DNA from 4 places in the Modestobacter sp. SYSU DS0511 genome. Region 1 is predicted to be linked to each of the others. Evidence: predicted binding sites of a transcription regulator. Region 1 holds the regulator's gene; each other region holds the start of a gene.
The links. Region 1 encodes LexA, which represses DNA repair genes until DNA is damaged. Its sites were predicted from a motif close to TCGAACANNTGTTCGA; they were not measured.
Positions count from the first base shown of each region.

Region 2: the regulator LexA is predicted to act here: its motif matches at 2,276-2,291, upstream of dinB (DNA polymerase IV).
Region 3: the regulator LexA is predicted to act here: its motif matches at 1,914-1,929, upstream of recA (recombinase RecA).
Region 4: the regulator LexA is predicted to act here: its motif matches at 2,629-2,644, upstream of ACI783_RS12885 (DUF222 domain-containing protein).

Region 1 is NZ_JBJGZY010000038.1:15,495-19,666, forward strand. It holds gene ACI783_RS16395 (phosphatase PAP2 family protein) at 1-417, shown strand, start outside; gene ACI783_RS16400 (hypothetical protein) at 389-1,456, shown strand; gene lexA (transcriptional repressor LexA) at 1,521-2,336, opposite strand; gene ACI783_RS16410 (LysM peptidoglycan-binding domain-containing protein) at 2,584-3,126, shown strand; gene nrdR (transcriptional regulator NrdR) at 3,440-3,949, shown strand; gene ACI783_RS16420 (vitamin B12-dependent ribonucleotide reductase) at 4,111-4,172, shown strand, end outside.
Region 2 is NZ_JBJGZY010000002.1:80,288-84,459, reverse strand. It holds gene ACI783_RS01630 (sucrase ferredoxin) at 1-551, opposite strand, end outside; gene ACI783_RS01625 (cupin domain-containing protein) at 532-1,806, opposite strand; gene ACI783_RS01620 (BatC protein) at 1,899-2,150, opposite strand; gene dinB (DNA polymerase IV) at 2,367-3,626, shown strand; gene ACI783_RS01610 (DUF3040 domain-containing protein) at 3,781-4,172, shown strand, end outside.
Region 3 is NZ_JBJGZY010000032.1:2,776-6,947, forward strand. It holds gene ACI783_RS15135 (regulatory protein RecX) at 1-738, opposite strand, end outside; gene recA (recombinase RecA) at 747-1,787, opposite strand; gene ACI783_RS15145 (winged helix-turn-helix transcriptional regulator) at 1,988-2,374, opposite strand; gene ACI783_RS15150 (NmrA family NAD(P)-binding protein) at 2,479-3,336, shown strand; gene ACI783_RS15155 (DUF3046 domain-containing protein) at 3,362-3,556, opposite strand; gene ACI783_RS15160 (MFS transporter) at 3,697-4,172, opposite strand, start outside.
Region 4 is NZ_JBJGZY010000023.1:36,135-40,306, forward strand. It holds gene ACI783_RS12880 (M18 family aminopeptidase) at 1-565, shown strand, start outside; gene ACI783_RS12885 (DUF222 domain-containing protein) at 579-2,624, opposite strand; gene ACI783_RS12890 (class I SAM-dependent methyltransferase) at 2,740-3,522, shown strand; gene ACI783_RS12895 (aldo/keto reductase) at 3,586-4,172, shown strand, end outside.

The DNA of each region.
Region 1 (4,172 bases):
ACGGTGGCCCCGCTGGTGCGCGTGCTGCTGGCCCTCGCGCTGCTGACGGCAGCGGTCTACGCCTTCAAGTGGGGCACCGGCCGCACCGCCCCGGCCTACCCGGGCTCGTACTTCCACCGGGGCGGGGAGAGCTTCCCGTCCGGGCACGTGGCGAACGCCGTGCTGATGTGGGGCGTGGCCCGCTGGCAGGTGGTCCAGTACGGCCTGAACCCCCGGCTGCAGCGGGCGGCCTGGCTGCTCAGCGTGCTGGGGCCGGTGGCCACCGGAGTGGCCATGGTGGCGCTGAACTTCCACTGGGTCACCGATGCGGTGGTGGGAGCGGCCGTCGGCATCGTGCTCTTGGGCGTGGTTCATGCACTCGACGCAGTCGTGGTGTCACGCTGGGTCCGTGCCAGAGTGGGCCGGCCGCACGCGTAGCCGCGCCGGCCGCCGTTGCCTGGCGGACGGGGCGCTCCTCGCCCTGCCCGCAGCGGTCTGGCTCGCGGTTCTGCCGCCATCGGCGGCGCTCGCCGAGGAAGCCGCGCCGAGCACGCGCTGCACCATCACCGACCCGCGGCTGCCGGAGATCTCCGGCCTGGCCAGCGCCGGGGAGACGCTCCTGGCGATGAACGATGGTGGTGACCGGGCGGAGGTCTACGTCCTCGACACCTCCTGCGCCGTCGCGGAGGTGCGGTCGGGGAGCGTCGACCCGTACGACCCCGAGGACCTCGCCCTGGCCGCGGACGGCACGGTCTGGCTGGCCGACATCGGGGACAACAACGCCGCCCGGGAGACCGTCGCGCTGATCGGGCTGCGCCCTGACGGCGGCACCACGCTCACCCGGCTCACCTACCCGGACGGGGCGCACGACGCCGAGGCGCTGCTGCTGGCGCCTGACGGCACGCCGTACCTGGTGACCAAGGAGGTGCTCGGCGCCTCCGGCGTGTACCGCCCGGATGCGCCGCTGGCCGACGGGGCCACGGTGCCGATGACCCGGGTGGTCGGGCTGGGCTTCACCCTGACCGGTACGCCGGGCGGGCCGGTCGGCCGCGCGGGGCAGCTGCTGGTGACCGGGGGCGCGGTGTCGGCGGACGGGCAGCGCATCGCCCTGCGCACCTACACCGACGCCTACGTCTGGACGCTGACCGGTTCCGACGTGCCCGGCGCGCTGTCCGGCGCGCCGGTCCGGATCGCGCTCCCCGACTCACCGCAGGGTGAGGCGATCACCTTCGCGGCGAACAACCGCGACCTGCTGGTCACCAGCGAGGGGCTGCCGGCGCCGGTGACCCTGGTCCCGGTGTCGGCTGAGCAGGCTACGAGCACCTCGATCGATCCGGCTCCCGGTGCCGGACCGACGGGGGAGCTGGTGACCGCGGCCCCCGGCGTCGCCCCGGTGACGGCCGGCATCATCGCGGCCGGGGTGGCCACCGTGTCCGTCTGGATCGGCGGGAAGTTCCGCCGCCGCCGGCGGGAGTGACCGGCCGCCGGCGGGAGTGACCGGCCGCCGGCGGGAGTGACCCGGCCGGCGGCCGACACCGGCGTCAGACCCGGCGCAGCACCGTCACGACCCGGCCGAGGACGGTGGCGTCGTCGCCGGGGATCGGCGCGTAGGCCGGGTTGTGCGGCAGCAGCCACACGTGCCCGTCGCGGCGCTTGTAGGTCTTCACGGTCGCCTCGCCGTCGATCATCGCCGCGACGATCTCGCCGTTCTCGGCGGTGGGCTGCTGGCGGACCACCACCCAGTCGCCGTCGCAGATCGCGGCCTCGACCATCGAGTCACCGGTGACCTTGAGCATGAACAGCGTGCCCTCACCGACCAGTTCGCGCGGCAGCGGGAAGACGTCTTCGACGGCCTGCTCCGCCAGGACCGGGCCACCGGCGGCGATGCGGCCCACCAGGGGCACGTAGGTGGGTGCCGAGGCGCCCGCCTCGTCGACGCCACTGGCCGCACCGGCGGCGGCGAGCGCATCCGCCGAGGCGTCGGCGCCGGCGGTCACGCCGTGCTCGCCCGGCAACCGGACGTCCAGTGCGCGCGGCCGGTTGGGGTCGCGGCGCAGCCAGCCCTTGCGCTGGAGCACCGAGAGCTGGTGGGCGACCGAGGAGGCGGAGGAGAGGCCGACGGCCTCGCCGATCTCGCGGACCGAGGGCGGGTAGCCACGGCGTTCGATGGAGTCGCGGATGACCTCCAGCACCCGGCGCTGGCGCTGGGTGAGCCCGTCGCCGGCCTCGCCGCGGTCGGGGAACTCGCGCACGGCCGCGCCGCCGGTGTCCGCTGTGGGCTCCGCCGCCTGCCCGGCCGGGCGCCTCCGGCGGCTCGACCCCTTGCGCTCGTCCGCCGTCCGGCCGTCGACCGCCATGTGTCCTCCTCGTCCGGCTGCGCGCGCAGCTGCCCGGTGGCATCCCGCCTGCCGGGGCGGGGTGGGACGCCGTCGTGGTCTCCCTGCGCACGGTAGCGGTTCGGCGGCGGGTCTTCAAACAGGTGTTCGAACACCCGCCGTGTCGGCGCACTCCTGTCGGTGCCGTGCGGTAGACATCGCACAGACGTTCGAATCGAACAGGCGTTCGAGATCGCACCCCCGGGTGCCTGCTGTGAGGAGTGCACCGATGGTCATCGCCGAGTACCCGGACGCCACCGTCGCCCCGCTCCGCCCGCCGCTCCGGCTGGTCTCGCCGGCGCCGACCGCCCGGACGGGGTCCGCCGGGCGGGTTGAGGCCCGCCCGGCCCGCCGCCCGCCGGTGCGTCCTGGTGGGCGGCCGATGTCCTCGCCGGGGGTCGCGGTCGCGCGGCCCGTCCGCGGTGGCGACTGCGGCCCGCCCCGGGCCGCCGCTCCGTGTCCGTCGGCCGGCGAGTGGGCGGAGCTGCCGCTGCGACTCACCCGCCGTGGCCGGCGCGCGGTGGCGGCGCTGTCGGTGGCGATCGGCCTGGGGGTGGCGGTGGGCACGCTCGCGGTGGTCGCCGACGGGGAGCCCGCGCTGCGGCTGGCCGGCGCCGGCACGGTGGTGGTCCAGCCGGGCGACACGCTCTGGTCGATCGCCGGTGACCTGGCGCCCGACGAGGACCGGCGGGCGGTGGTCGACGCGATCCTCGATCGAAACGACCTCCAGGACGTCGTGCTGCAGCCCGGTCAGGTGCTCGAGCTGCCCTGATGGGGTGCAGTGGGCCCGTCGCCGCGGGCCCGGGCTGTGACGGATGGGTGCGCGAGCGGCGGGCGGGTCAGCTGCGGAACACGACACGCACGACAGGGCTTGCACACCTGTAGGGGTGGCCGTACGGTTCCACCACAACATCTAGTGCTTACACGGATGTAAGTCGTCCACAGCCGCTCCACACGTTCTCCCCGGGCCATCCACCGGATGTCCCCGGAGCAGTCCACAGGAGCGGTCCACGGGCCGGTGTCCCACGGTGTCACAGCACCGCGGTGATCCCGGTCGCGACACCTCGGGAGGAGGTGGACCGGCAGTGCGTTGCCCCTTCTGCCACAACCCCGACAGCCGCGTCATCGACTCGCGCGAGACCGACGAGGGCGCGACCACCCGGCGGCGGCGTTCGTGCCCCGGCTGCGGGCGGCGGTTCACCACCGTCGAGGAGGCGGTCCTCGCCGTCGTGAAGCGCAGCGGCGTGAGCGAGCCGTTCACCCGCGCGAAGGTGGTCGCCGGTGTCCGCCGCGCCTGCCAGGGCCGCCCGGTCGACGAGCACCAGCTCGCGTTGCTGGCCCAGCAGGTCGAGGACGCCGTCCGCGCCACCGGGTGTGCCGAGATCCCCAGCCACGAGGTCGGCTTGGCGATCCTGGGCCCGCTGCGCGACCTGGACGAGGTCGCCTACCTCCGCTTCGCCAGCGTCTACCGGAGCTTCAGCTCCGCTGCCGACTTCGAGAAGGAGATCGCCGAGCTGCGGGCCGCTGTGCGCGCCCGAGCCGGTGGGGCACCTGCCGCCGAGGACGGGCCGCCAGGCGCGGCCGGCGGGTCCTGAGGACGCCGCCCCGAACTGTCACACCCCCTGACTACACAGGTCTCGACGAGGAGACCGCACCGCACCACCCGGCTCCGGCACCCGCCGGCTTCCCCAGCCGCTCCGCCCGCACCGCCGCTCAGCTCGACGCCAGAGCACGAACACCAGGGAGCCCTCGCACGATGACCGAGACAGCCGACCGCCTCGCCACCACCCGGACCCGCCGCAGCCCGAAGGCGCCCAC
Region 2 (4,172 bases), on a different contig from region 1:
CCACCGAGGTGGCTGGTCTCCCAGACCTCCGCCGCCCCCGCGGCAGTCAGACCCGAGGTGAGCGGCCGGCCCCGGACGGCGCAGCACGCGTCGTGGGAGCCGTGCGTGCACACCAGGTAGGTGGGGACGTCGGTCGGCTCGCCGACCGAGCCGTCCCAGGGCGCCTCCAGCAGCTCGGCGTCGGACTCCCGGGTCGCCCAGCGCACCGTCTCCACCCCGGGGGTGGTGTCGGCCAGTGCCCACCGGCGGCCGGTGTCGGCCAGCCGGCCGCCGGGCCGGCGCACCAGCTGCACCCGGACGCCGGCCTCCCGAGCCCGCGCCGCCAGCCGCGGGGCCACCGCCCGGTCGAACCGGGACTCCAGCAGCGCGTCGCGGCCCCAGGGCCCGGGCTGCTCCACCAGCAGCCAGCGCCGGGCCGGCGGCGCGGTCGCCGTCGGGGCGTCGCCGCGCAGCAGCGCCTGCACCGAGCAGCGGGCGTCGTCGAGCCGGCCGGCCGGTCGGGGCACGGGATGCCGGGGAGTGGGGGGCTGCTCACCCACCGACGGCGCCATGGCCCCCATCGTGCCCGCCGGTGCGCGCGGGCGCCCCGGCCCGGGCGTCGGGGACGACCGCGATCGACTCGGTCACCAGCCGGCGGGCCAGGGTGAGCTGGTCGGCGGCGTCCAGGTCGGGCAGGTCGCCGACCTTCAGCTCCCCGGCGGCCAGCAGCGCGGCCAGCGCGGGGCGGGTGGCCGCCGGCAGGTCGTGGGTGCGCCGGCCGGCCACCAGCGCCACCCGGTCGCCCACCGGCTCGCGCAGCTGGGCCCGCAGCAGGGGCCGCACCCGGAGCACCGTGTCGGCGTCGAGCGCGGCGAGCGCGGTGGACTGGGCCAGCGGCGAGACCGGCGCGGGGCGCACCTGCGCCCAGGCGCGGGAGCGCAGGGAGTCGGCGACCGCGGCCGGGTCGACCTCGCCGATCCAGCGCTGCAGCCCGCTGAGCACCGCGGCGACGTCGTCGGCGGTGGCGTCGGGGTCGGCGAGGTCGACGCCGAGCGGCAGCGAACCGCGCAGCGCGGGGTCGTCGGCGGCGAGGGTGCGCACCAGGTCCAGCGCCGACTCGACCGCGCCCCAGCGGGTCACCGGGTGGATCCCGACCGTCAGGTGGGCGCTGATCGCACCGAGTGCGACCGCGGAGTGGATGTAACCCCGCGGCAGGTAGAGGGCGTCGCCGGGGCGCAGCACGGCGTCGATGACCGGCGGGCGCTCGGCCGCGGCGGCCACCTCGGCGGCCCGGTCGGTCCAGGGGTGGGTGCGCAGCGGATCGGGGAGCACCGGCTCGTGGATGGTCCAGTGCTTCTCCCCGGCGGCCTGCAGCACGAAGACGTCGTGCACGTCGTAGTGCGGGGAGAACCCGCGCGAGGACGGCGGGGTGACGTAGGCGTTGACCTGGGTGGGGTGGCCGAGGTCGGCGGCCAGCTGGCCGGCGAAGGCGATCAGCGGCGGCCAGAGGCGGTGCAGGCCCTGCAGCACGACGGTGGACCCGTCGGCGAACAGCCGCAGCACCGCGTCGGAGGAGACCTGGTCGGCCACCTCGGCGCCGGCGCCCTGCGGGCTGGTGAACCGCTTGGGGTCGACGACCGCGCCGTCCTTGGCGATCCGCAGGAACGGGGTGCGCAGGCCGCGGGTGCTCAGCAGCTCGTCGACCGTCTCGAGGCTGAGCAGGTCGGTGAAGGTGCCGCCGAGCTCGGCGGCGGTGGACAGCAGCGGGCGGCGCGACCAGTGCCCGGTGGCGAACTCCTCGGGGTCGACCGCGATGCACCGGCGCAACGCGGGGCGGTCAGCACCTCCCGCCGCGGAGCGGGCACCGTCCTCCGGAGCGGAGGACGGTGCCCGGTCCTGCAGATCAGGGTCGGGCACGGTCAGGCCGAGCCGTCCGCGCCGCCATCGGCACCGCCGTCCGCACCACCGTCGGCACCACCGTCGGCACCGCCGTCGGCGCCGCCGTCCGCACCACCATCGGCACCCGCGCCGCCGTCCGCACCGCCGTCGGCACCCGCGCCGCCGTCCGCACCGCCGTCGGCGCCGCCGTCGTGCTGGCCGGGCGTGCCCTCACCGGCACCGGAGTCGGCCGGGCCCTCGGTGCTGGTCATGTCCTCGTCGTCGAGCGCCATGGCTCCTCCGATCGTCGAGTCGGGCCGCCGGTCGGCGGGCCCGGGGCTGTTCTACCGCGATGATCGACTCGCCACACCTCCGAGCGGCGGGCCCGCCGGACGGCGACCGGTTACGCTCGTCGACGTCGAACACCTGTTCGACGACCGTGGGGAAGGCGGCCGTCGAACGGGTACCGGGTGTGCGCGGGGGCGCGGGGTGGTGAGGGGTGTCGCGGAGTGTCCGATCGGGCTGCCGGCTGCACGGTGCTGCACGTCGACATGGACGCATTCTTCGCCAGCGTCGAGGTGCGCCGGCACCCCGAGCTGGCCGGCACCCCGGTGATCGTCGGCGGCGCCGGCAACCGCGGCGTGGTCACCTCGGCCACCTACGAGGCGCGGGCCTACGGGGTGCACAGCGCGATGCCGACGTCCCGGGCGCTGCGGCTGTGCCCGACCGCCACCGTGCTGCCCGGCGACCTGGCGCTCTACGCCGAGGTCTCCCGCTCGGTGATGGCGCTGTTCCGGTCCATCACCCCGCTGGTCGAACCGCTGAGCCTGGACGAGGCGTTCCTGGACGTCTCCGGTGCCGGTCGGCGGCTGGGCGACCCGGTGGCGATCGGGGAGCACATCCGGGCCCGGGTCTACGACGAGCAGGGCATCACCTGCTCGGTGGGGGTGGCCGGCAGCAAGTTCGTCGCCAAGCTCGCCTCCACCCGGTCCAAGCCCGACGGGCTGCTGGTGGTCCGCCCGGCCGAGGTCATGGAGTTCCTGCACCCGCTCCCGGTCGGGGCGCTGTGGGGCGTTGGCGCCAAGACCGAGGAGGTGCTGCTGCGGCTGGGGCTGAAGACGGTGGGCGACCTGGCGCACGTGCCGGCGCGCACCCTGCAGCGCGCGGTCGGCTCTGCCGCCGGGGCGCACCTGCACGAGCTGGCCTGGGGTCGGGACCCCCGCCGGGTGGTGCCCGACGAGCCGGACCGGTCCACCGGGGCCGAGGAGACCTTCGGCACCGACGTCGACGACCCCGCGGTGGTGCACCGGGAGCTGCTGCACCTGGCCGAGCGGACGGCGGGGCGGCTGCGCTCCACCGGCTCCCTGGCCCGCACGGTCACCCTCAAGGTGCGCTTCGCCGACTTCACCACGATCACCCGCTCCCGCACCCTGAAGGTCCCCACCGACGTGGGCCAGGAGCTGTACGACACCGCGCGCACGCTCTTCGACGCCCTCGGGCTGGACCGGGCCCGGATCCGGCTGGTGGGCGTGCGGGCCGAGGGGCTGGTGGAGGCCGACGCCACCGCCCGCCAGCTGGAGCTCGGCGCCCGCGAGCACGGCCGGCGGGACGCCGAGCTGGCCGCCGACCGGGCCGCCCGGAGGTTCGGCGCCGGCGCCGTCCGCCCGGCGACCCTGCTCGGCCGCACGCGCGTGCCCGGCGAGCACCCGGTGGCGCGCCGGGCAGCGCCGGGGACGGGAGCGCGGCAGCCGCCCGGAGCGCCCCGCTGACCTGCCGGGAGTGCGCTGCGGGAGGCAGATCACCGCCCTCCCGGGTGTGTCGGGAGCGCCTCGCCTTTCGCACCCCGCGAACGGCTCGTATCCTCGGAACCACCACAGGCGGACTGTCGTCAGTGGGTTGTGTACTGCGCACCTGGAGGTCGACGTGCCGCTCTCCGAGCACGAGCAGCGTCTGCTGGAGCAGATCGAGCGCGCCCTCGTCGACGACGATCCGAAGTTCGCCTCGACGGTCCGCACCGGTGACCGCCGGCAGAAGGCCCGCCGCAAGGTGCAGCTGGGCGCCCTGCTGGTCGTCGTCGGCCTGGCGGTGATGGTCAGCGGCGTGGCCCTGCCCAACGTCGTCGTCGGCGTGCTGGGCTCCCTGATCGCCTTCGGCGGTGCCGCCCTCGGCGTGCTGAACTACAAGTCCGCCACGGGCGCCGTCGAGGCAGGCCCGGCCGCGACCGCACCCGGGGGCGCCACGGCCGCCCGCGGCAAGGTCGGCAAGAGCAAGGCCGGCCGCCCGCCGCTGAAGAACCGCCTCGAGGAGCGCTTCCG
Region 3 (4,172 bases), on a different contig from region 1:
CGGGCCCCCGTCGTCCGCATCGGCCGTGAGGTCGTCGAGCCGTTCGTCCTCGGCCAGCAGTTCGGCGGCGAGCGTGTCCAGCGCTTCCCGGACCACGTAGCCGGCCAGTCCACCGCCGTAGCCCTTCCGGGCCAGCATGCCGACCAGCCGGCGCTCGGCGGTGACCCGGTCCAACCGGCGCATCGACGGCAGCTTCCGCTCGACCAGCCTGCGCGCGGCGTCCCACTCGTCCTGCGGGTCGACCTCGGCGACCGCCGCAGCGGCCACCTCGTCGTCCACGCCCTTGGCGCGGAGCTCCGCAGCGAGCGCTCGGCGGGCCAGCCCTCGGCCCGACTGCCGTGAGGTCACCCAGGCGGCGGCGAACGCCGCATCGTCGATCAGCCCGACCTCGGTGAACCGGTCGAGCACCGCCGCGGCCGCCTCGTCGGGGATCTCGCGCTTGGCCAGCAGGTCGGCGAGCTGCTTGCGGGTTCTCGACGCACCGGTGAGGGCGCGCAGGCAGATCGCGCGGGCAGCCTGCTCCGGGTCACCCAGATCGTCCTCCGCGCGCCCCGGAGCGTCGTCACCCCCCGAGCGACGACGCTCGGCTCGGGGGCGCCGCGCCCCCTGGTCATCTCCTCCCGACCAGCCGCCGGCCGACCGTCCGGAACGACGACGGCCGGCGCGGCGGGTCTCCCCGCCGGCCGGCCGTGCGCGCTCCTCGGCCGGCCCGTCGCTGGTGAACAGCGATTCGGACACGGCGGGGATCAGAAGTCGGCCGGGACAGCGGCCTCGACCGGGGCATCGAGCGGCGCACCGATGCCGAGCTTCTCCTTGATCTTCTTCTCGATCTCGTCGGCGAGGTCGGGGTTGTCGCGCAGGAAGTTGCGGGCGTTCTCCTTGCCCTGGCCCAGCTGGTCGCCCTCGTAGGTGTACCAAGCGCCGGACTTGCGGACGAAGCCCTGCTCCACGCCCATGTCGATGAGGCCGCCCTCGCGGCTGAAGCCGTGACCCCAGAGCAGGTCGAGCTCGGCCTGCTTGAACGGGGCGGCGACCTTGTTCTTGACGATCTTCACCCGGACCCGGCTGCCGACCGCCTCGGTGCCCTGCTTGAGGGTCTCGATGCGGCGGACGTCGAGGCGGACCGAGGCGTAGAACTTCAGCGCCCGGCCACCGGTGGTGACCTCCGGCGAGCCGTAGACCACGCCGACCTTCTCGCGCAGCTGGTTGATGAAGATCGCGGTGGTGCCGGAGTTGTTCAGCGCACCGGTGATCTTCCGCAGCGCCTGGCTCATCAGCCGGGCCTGCAGACCGACGTGGCTGTCACCCATCTCGCCCTCGATCTCGGCGCGGGGCACGAGCGCCGCGACCGAGTCGATGACGATGACGTCGAGCGCGCCGGAGCGGATCAGCATGTCGGCGATCTCGAGCGCCTGCTCACCGGTGTCGGGCTGGCTGACCAGCAGCGCGTCGGTGTCGACACCGATCGCCCGGGCGTACTCGGGGTCGAGCGCGTGCTCGGCGTCGATGAAGGCCGCGATGCCGCCGGCGGCCTGGGCGTTGGCCACCGCGTGCAGGGCGACCGTCGTCTTGCCGGAGGCCTCGGGGCCGTACACCTCGACGACCCGGCCGCGGGGCAGACCGCCGATGCCGAGGGCGATGTCGAGGGCGACCGAGCCGGTCGGGATGACCTTCATGGCGATCTCGGGCGAGTCGCCGAGGCGCATGACCGAGCCCTTGCCGAACTGCTTGTCGATCTGGGCGAGGGCCATGTCGAGGGCCTTGTCGCGGTCCAGGGTTGCTGCCATGGTGGCCACCTTCGGGTGTCGCTGTGCGCTGTCTGCGGGTCGTCGCCGACGCTAGGGCGGGGGTCTGACAGTTTCGCCGGGCCGACGTCATCTGTGGACGAGCACCGGACCTGTGGACACGGTAGACCGAACAGGTGTTCGAAGCCAGCGACACGCCGTCCGCCCGTCCCACGCGCCCCACCGGCCGGGGCCGGCATCGCTCAGCGGGCGGAGCGCGCCTCGTCCGCCGCGGCCCGGGCTGCGTGCACGGCCGGCATCCGGCCCTCGACGAACTCGATGAGCGCCAGCAGGTGCGGCACCAGCTGCTCCCCGGCGTCGGTGAGCCGGTACTCCACGTGCGGCGGGATCGACGAGCGCACCTCGCGGTGCACCCACCCGTCGCGCTCGAGGGTCTGCAGGCTCTGGGCCAGCATCTTCTCGCTGACCCCCTCGATCCGGCGGCGCAGCTCGCCGAACCGGTGCGGGGACTCGGCCAGTGCCGAGAGCGCCAGCAGCGACCACTTCCCGGTGACGTGCTCGAGGGCCTCGCGCGAGGTGCAGGCACGCCGGAAGACGTCCGCGACCAGCTGCTCGACCGTCTGCTCCACGGAACCCCTCCCCTCCGGTGCCGCCTGCGAGTGTACGGTGCGACCGACCTGTACTAACTATTGGTTAGTACCAGCCGCGCAGCACCCATCCCTCGGAGGGCCCCTTGATCACCGTCACCGGAGCCAGTGGCCACCTCGGCCGGCTCGTCGTCCTCGGCCTCCTCGACGCGGGCGTGCCCGCCACCGAGGTCGTCGCCGTCGTGCGCACCCCCGCCAAGGCCGCCGACCTCGCCGACCGCGGCGTGCAGGTCCGCCAGGCCGACTACGCCGACCCGGCCGCCCTGGAGGCGGCCCTGCAGGGCACCGACCGGCTGCTGCTGGTCTCCGGCAGCGAGGTGGGGCAGCGCGTCGCCCAGCACGGCAACGTCCTGCAGGCGGCGAAGGCGGCCGGCGTGCAGCTGGTCGTCTACACCAGCGCGACGCGGGCCGACGACACCCCGCTGCCGCTGGCCCCCGAGCACATCGCCACCGAGCGGCTCATCGCCGAGGCCGGCATCCCCGCCGTCGTGCTGCGGAACAACTGGTACCTGGAGAACTACGACCAGCAGATCCAGCAGGCGGCCGGCACCGGGGAGCTGACCGGCAGCTCCGGCAGCGGGCGCATCGCCGCCGCCACCCGGGCGGACTACGCGGCCGGTGCGGTCGCCGTCCTCACCGCCGACCAGCCGGAGACCGGCGTGCTGGAACTGGGCGGGGACGAGGCGTTCAGCCTCGCCGACCTCGCCGCGGTCGTCGCGGCGCAGACCGGCCACGAGGTCGTCTACCGGGACCTCGGCCCCGAGGAGCACCTGCGCACGCTGACCGAGGCGGGGCTGCCCGAGGCCACCGCCGGGTTCGTCGTGGCGCTGGACCAGGCGATCGCCCAGGGGGCGCTGGACACCGGCAGCACCGACCTGCACCGGCTGATCGGCCGGGCCCCGACGACCCTGGAGCAGTACGCCCGCACCGTCCTGGGCAGCTGACCCGACGGCGTCCCGCCGGTGGTCCTCAGCGGTCCTTCGGCGGGACGTCGTAGGCCTTGCAGATCTCCAGCCAGACGGTGCGCACCGGCACCCCGGCCTCGATCGCCTCGATCGCCGTCCGGCCACCGAGCGGGCCGAACGAGTGGTCTCGGGCGACGCTCTGCGACCGCATCGAGCCGAACTGCTGCTCCATCCGGGACCAGAACTCCTGCAGGCGCACAGCGAGCACGGTACCCACCGCCGCCGTCCGGCCTACCCTCGGCGCATGGTCCCGAGCACCGGTTCCCCGACCTGGGACACGATCCTGGAGATCGCCATCGTGTGCGCACTCGTCGCCTGGCTGGTCCTGCTGTGGCGGAGCTACCGGAACCGGCGCTGATCCACCCACACCACGACCAGCGGGACGACGAGCCCGGCGCTGACCGCCGCGACCAGCCCGAAGCCCCCGCCCGCCAGCAGCGGCCCCCCGATCGCCCCGGCCAGCGCTGCGCCGAGGCCCATCAGCAGATCGGTGGCCCCCTGGGCGGCGGGGCGCACATCGTCGGTGACCGACTCCGTCACCAGCGTCGAGCCGGCCACCAGACCGCACGACCAGCCCACCCCCAGCAGGAACAGCCCGACGCCCAGCTGCCAGGCCGCTCCCGGCGGTGCGGTGCCGGCCACCAGCGCCGCGAGCAGCAGCAGGGCGCCGCCCAGCGCCACGGTCGCCGAACGGCCGAACCGGTCGGCCAGCCAGCCGACCACCGGGGAGAACAGGTACATCCCGGCCACGTGCACGCTGATCACCAGGCCGATCACCCGGAGCGTGGTGCCGTCGGCGTGCTCGCCGCCCGCGC
Region 4 (4,172 bases), on a different contig from region 1:
GCTGACCGCGCTGATCGGCGCGCCGGCCGGTGAGCGGACGCAGCTGCTGGTCTGCAACGACCACGAGGAGGTGGGCAGCGGGTCGATGTCCGGGGCGCGGGGCAGCTTCCTGGAGGACGTCGTCGACCGGCTGGTGGCCGCCACCGACCCGGGGAACGCGCAGGCCGTGCACCGGACGATCGCCCGGTCGGTGCTGGTCAGCGCGGACATGGCGCACGCCGTGCACCCGACCCGAGGGGAGCGGCACGAGTCGGCCCACACTCCGCAGCTGGGTGGCGGCCCGGTGCTGAAGGTGAACGCCAACCAGGCGTACGCCACCGACGGGGTGGGCGGCGCGTGGTTCGCCGAGCGCTGCGCCTCGGCGTCGGTGCCGGTGCAGTGGTTCGTCAGCCGCGCCGACCTGCCGTGCGGCAGCACCATCGGCCCGCTGACCGCGACCCGGCTGGGCATCGCCACCGTGGACGTCGGCGCGCCGATGCTGGCGATGCACTCGGCACGTGAGCTGGCCAGCGCCCGGGACGTCCCGCTGATGGTCGCGGCGCTCACCGCCTGCTTCACCGACTGACGCCGCCGGCCCCTCAGTACGGCGGTGGGGTGGTGACGGCGGTCAGGCCGGTGGGCGTGGTGACGGTGAGGGCACCATCGGCGGCCAGCTCGTGCCGCCAGCCGGGCGCCTGGTGCTTGCCGCGGTGGTTCGTGGTGCAGTAGCCGGTCAGGTTCGATGCGCTGGTCGGCCCCTGCGGGTACGGGACGTCGTGGTCGAGCTCCCCGCCGCGGGGCACCCTGCGGCGACAGCCGGGGAAGCGGCAGCGGCGGTCGCGGGCGCGGACGAACCGGTCCAGCTCAGCGCCCGGCCGGTAGCCGGCGGTGGGGCCCGGTGGGCGCAGGCCGGGCCGTCCGGACAGGTCGTGGGTGCACTCCGCCGGGCGCCGCCGGCAGGCAGGTGCGTCGCAGGAGGCGGCGCGGCGCAGCTCAGGGAGCCCGGCCAGCCCGAGGAAGGCGCCGGTCAGCGCATCAGCCAGCACGATCCGCGGCCGGTCGGCGAGGCCGCCCCCGCCCGTCCGGGTCAGCAGGTCGGCCAGCAGAGCCCGCTGCTCGCTGCTCGCCGCCTCCAGCGCGGCCAGGGCGTCGGCGGCGGCGCCGACCTGCCCGGTCCGACCGTGCTGCCAGGCGGCTTCGTCGGCGGCGTCGGCGCGGCAGGCGTCGGCGACCGCTCGGCGGGCGTGGCCGAGGACCTCCTGCGTCGTGCGCAGGGCAGCGCTCGCCCGCTCCACGGCACGGTCGGCCGTCGACCACCAGCCCTCCCCGGGCAGTGGCGCGGCACCCTCGGGACCGAGCGTCGGTGGTTCGGGGGCGGATGGTGGTCGCTCCGCGCCGTCGGGTGAGGCGTCCCGAGCGGCCTCCTCAGCCCAGCGGGCGAGCACCCGACGCTCGAACTCGGCCCACCCGGGGTCCGGCCAGAACTCCTCGGACCCCCCGCCCGGCGGCCGGTCGCGGTCGGGGCTGAGCGTGACGGTCGGGGGCCCGCCGGCCGGGGCGGCGGCAGGGGCGGGGGCAAGGGCAGGGGCAGGGGCAGGGGCAGGGGCAGGGGCAGGGGCAGGGGCAGGGGAAGCGTCGGCGGCGGCGGCGTCGGCGGCGGCGGCGTCGGCGGAGGGGTCGATCGCGTCGGGGTCGGCTGTGGCGGCGTCGTCGGGCGCAGCGGCGCTGCCGGACAGGGCGCGCAGCAGGGCGCGGACCACCTCGGCCGGGACGACCTGGCCGTCGACCTCACCGGGCGCGTCACCGCCGAGCATCGTGGCGACGGACGCCACGACGTGCAGCGACACCTGGACCGGCGGCATGTTCCGCTCGCCGGGGCGCAGCACAAGGTCGAGCAGGCAGTCGGCCATCTTCTGCCCGCGGGTGCGCTGGTCGCCCGGTTCGTCGAGCGCGTCCGCGTACGCACCCAGCGCCCGGAGGAGCGCGTGCGCCTCGGGAACGGTGAGCAGCGCGGCGATCTCAGCGGTGCCGTCGGTGCGGCCCGACCGCAGGTGCACGCCGCGCTCGGCGATCGCACGGGAGAGCCTGCGGGCGGCGGCCCGGGCGTCGCGCCGGAGGACCTCGCGCCGCGCCTTGGCGCCGAGCTGCGCCGGCGTCGTCACCCGCCCGGCAGCCCACTGCAGCAGTGCCGCCTCGACGTCGGCGCGCACCGCGTCGTCCTCGATCGGGGCGACCTTGTCCAGCAGCGGCCACAGGTGCCCGGGATGCAGTGCGCCGGCGTCCAGCGCGTCCAGCGCCCGGGGCAGCCGGTGCACCAGCGTCAGCGACCGTTCGAGCAGCGACTCCGCCGCCTCGGCGCTGATCGACAGCGCCACCACGAGCTCCTGCGCGGCCCACTCGCTCACCGGCCGGAGCACCTCGGCCCGGGCCGCCCAGCGCTCGGCGCTCATCGCGCCCGGCTCACCCTGGGCCCGGTCGACCGAGGCGGGCCGCGTCGCGGCGAACTCGGCCACCGCACGGGCGCGCCGGGCGGTCTGGCGCGCGATCTCCCGATCCGCGGCCTGCACCGCGCCGAGCGGGCCCGCCGCGAGCCCGACCGGCGGGGCGGGGCAGACCCGCGCCTCGGGCTCGGCGATCACGTTCACGCATTCGATCATACGTTCGAAGGACGTGCGCGGCAAGCCGTTGAGCAGCACGGATGCGGCTGCGCCGAGAGCGGAATCCGACCCGGTTCGCACTCCGACAGGTCAGCATCTCCCCATGGACGGACAGTTCGCCGGCGCGACGGCCGAGGCGTACGCACACCACCGCAGGGACGTACCGGGCGAGATGCTGGACCAGCTGGTCGCCCACCTGGGGCTGACCGCCACGGACCGGGCCATCGACCTCGGCGCCGGCACCGGGCAGGTCGCCGTCGGCCTGGCCGCGCGGCTCGGGGGCGTGCTCGCCCTGGACCCGGAGCCGGACATGCTGGTCCAGCTCCGCCGCCGCCTCGCGGCCGGAGGGACGGTGAACGTGGTGTGCGCACTGGCCGCCGACCACGACCTGCCGGGCCTCGCCGGCGTGGTCGGCACGAACTGGGGGCTGCTCACCGTGGCCAACGCCCTGCACTGGATGGACGCCGCCGCCGTCTTCTCCACCGCCCGGCAGCTCCTGCGGCCCGGTGGGGGCATCGCCGTCATCACCCACGGCACCCCCCTGTGGCTCGGCGAGCAGGACTGGCAACGGGCCCTACGCGCTCTGCTGGAGCGCCGATTCGGCCCGGCCCCGGGCACCTGCGGCACCGACGCGGAGGCCCTCGCGGAGCGGCGGGCGCTGCTGAGCCGGGCGGGCTTCTCCGACGTCGAGGTGCTGCACCACCGCTACGCGGCCCCGGTGGACGCCGATCACGTGCTCGGCAACCTCGCGTCGGCGATGTCCCCGGGCCAGCTTCCGCCCGAGCGCAGGCGGGAGCTCGAGGACGACGTCCGCACCGCGCTGGCGCCGCACGCCGGGTCGATGGTCGAGGAGGCCCCGGTCACCGTGCTGGTGGGGCGCAGCTGACCACCCACCCCTGACCACCCACCCCTGACCACCCGGAGCGCGCCCTGCGGCACACTCTCCGTCGTGCTCACCGAGGACCGGCAGGATTCGTCGTGGCGTCCCGCGCCCGACCGTTACGAGCAGACCCGGTACCGGCGGGCCGGGCGCAGTGGCGTGCTGCTGCCGCCGGTCTCGCTGGGCCTGTGGCAGAACTTCGGCGCCGACCGGCCGCTGGAGACCGCCCGGGCGATCCTGCGACGGGCCTTCGACCTCGGCGTCACGCACATCGACCTGGCCAACAACTACGGCCCGCCCTACGGCGCCGCGGAGACCACCTTCGGCCAGGTGCTGCGCAGCGACCTGGCGCCGTACCGGGACGAGCTCTTCATCGCCACGAAGGCCGGCTACGACATGTGGCCGGGCCCCTACGGCGACGGCGGGTCGCGCAAGTACCTGCTGGCCAGCCTCGACCAGTCGTTGCGCCGCACGGGCCTGGAGTACGTCGACGTCTTCTACCACCACCGCCGCGACCCGGAGACGCCGCTGGTGGAGACGATGGGCGCGCTGGACGCCGCCGTCCGCGCGGGCAAGGCGCTCTACGTGGGGCTGTCCAACTACGACCCGGCCGACCTGCGCGAGGCGGCTGGGATCCTCGCCGACCTGGGCACCCC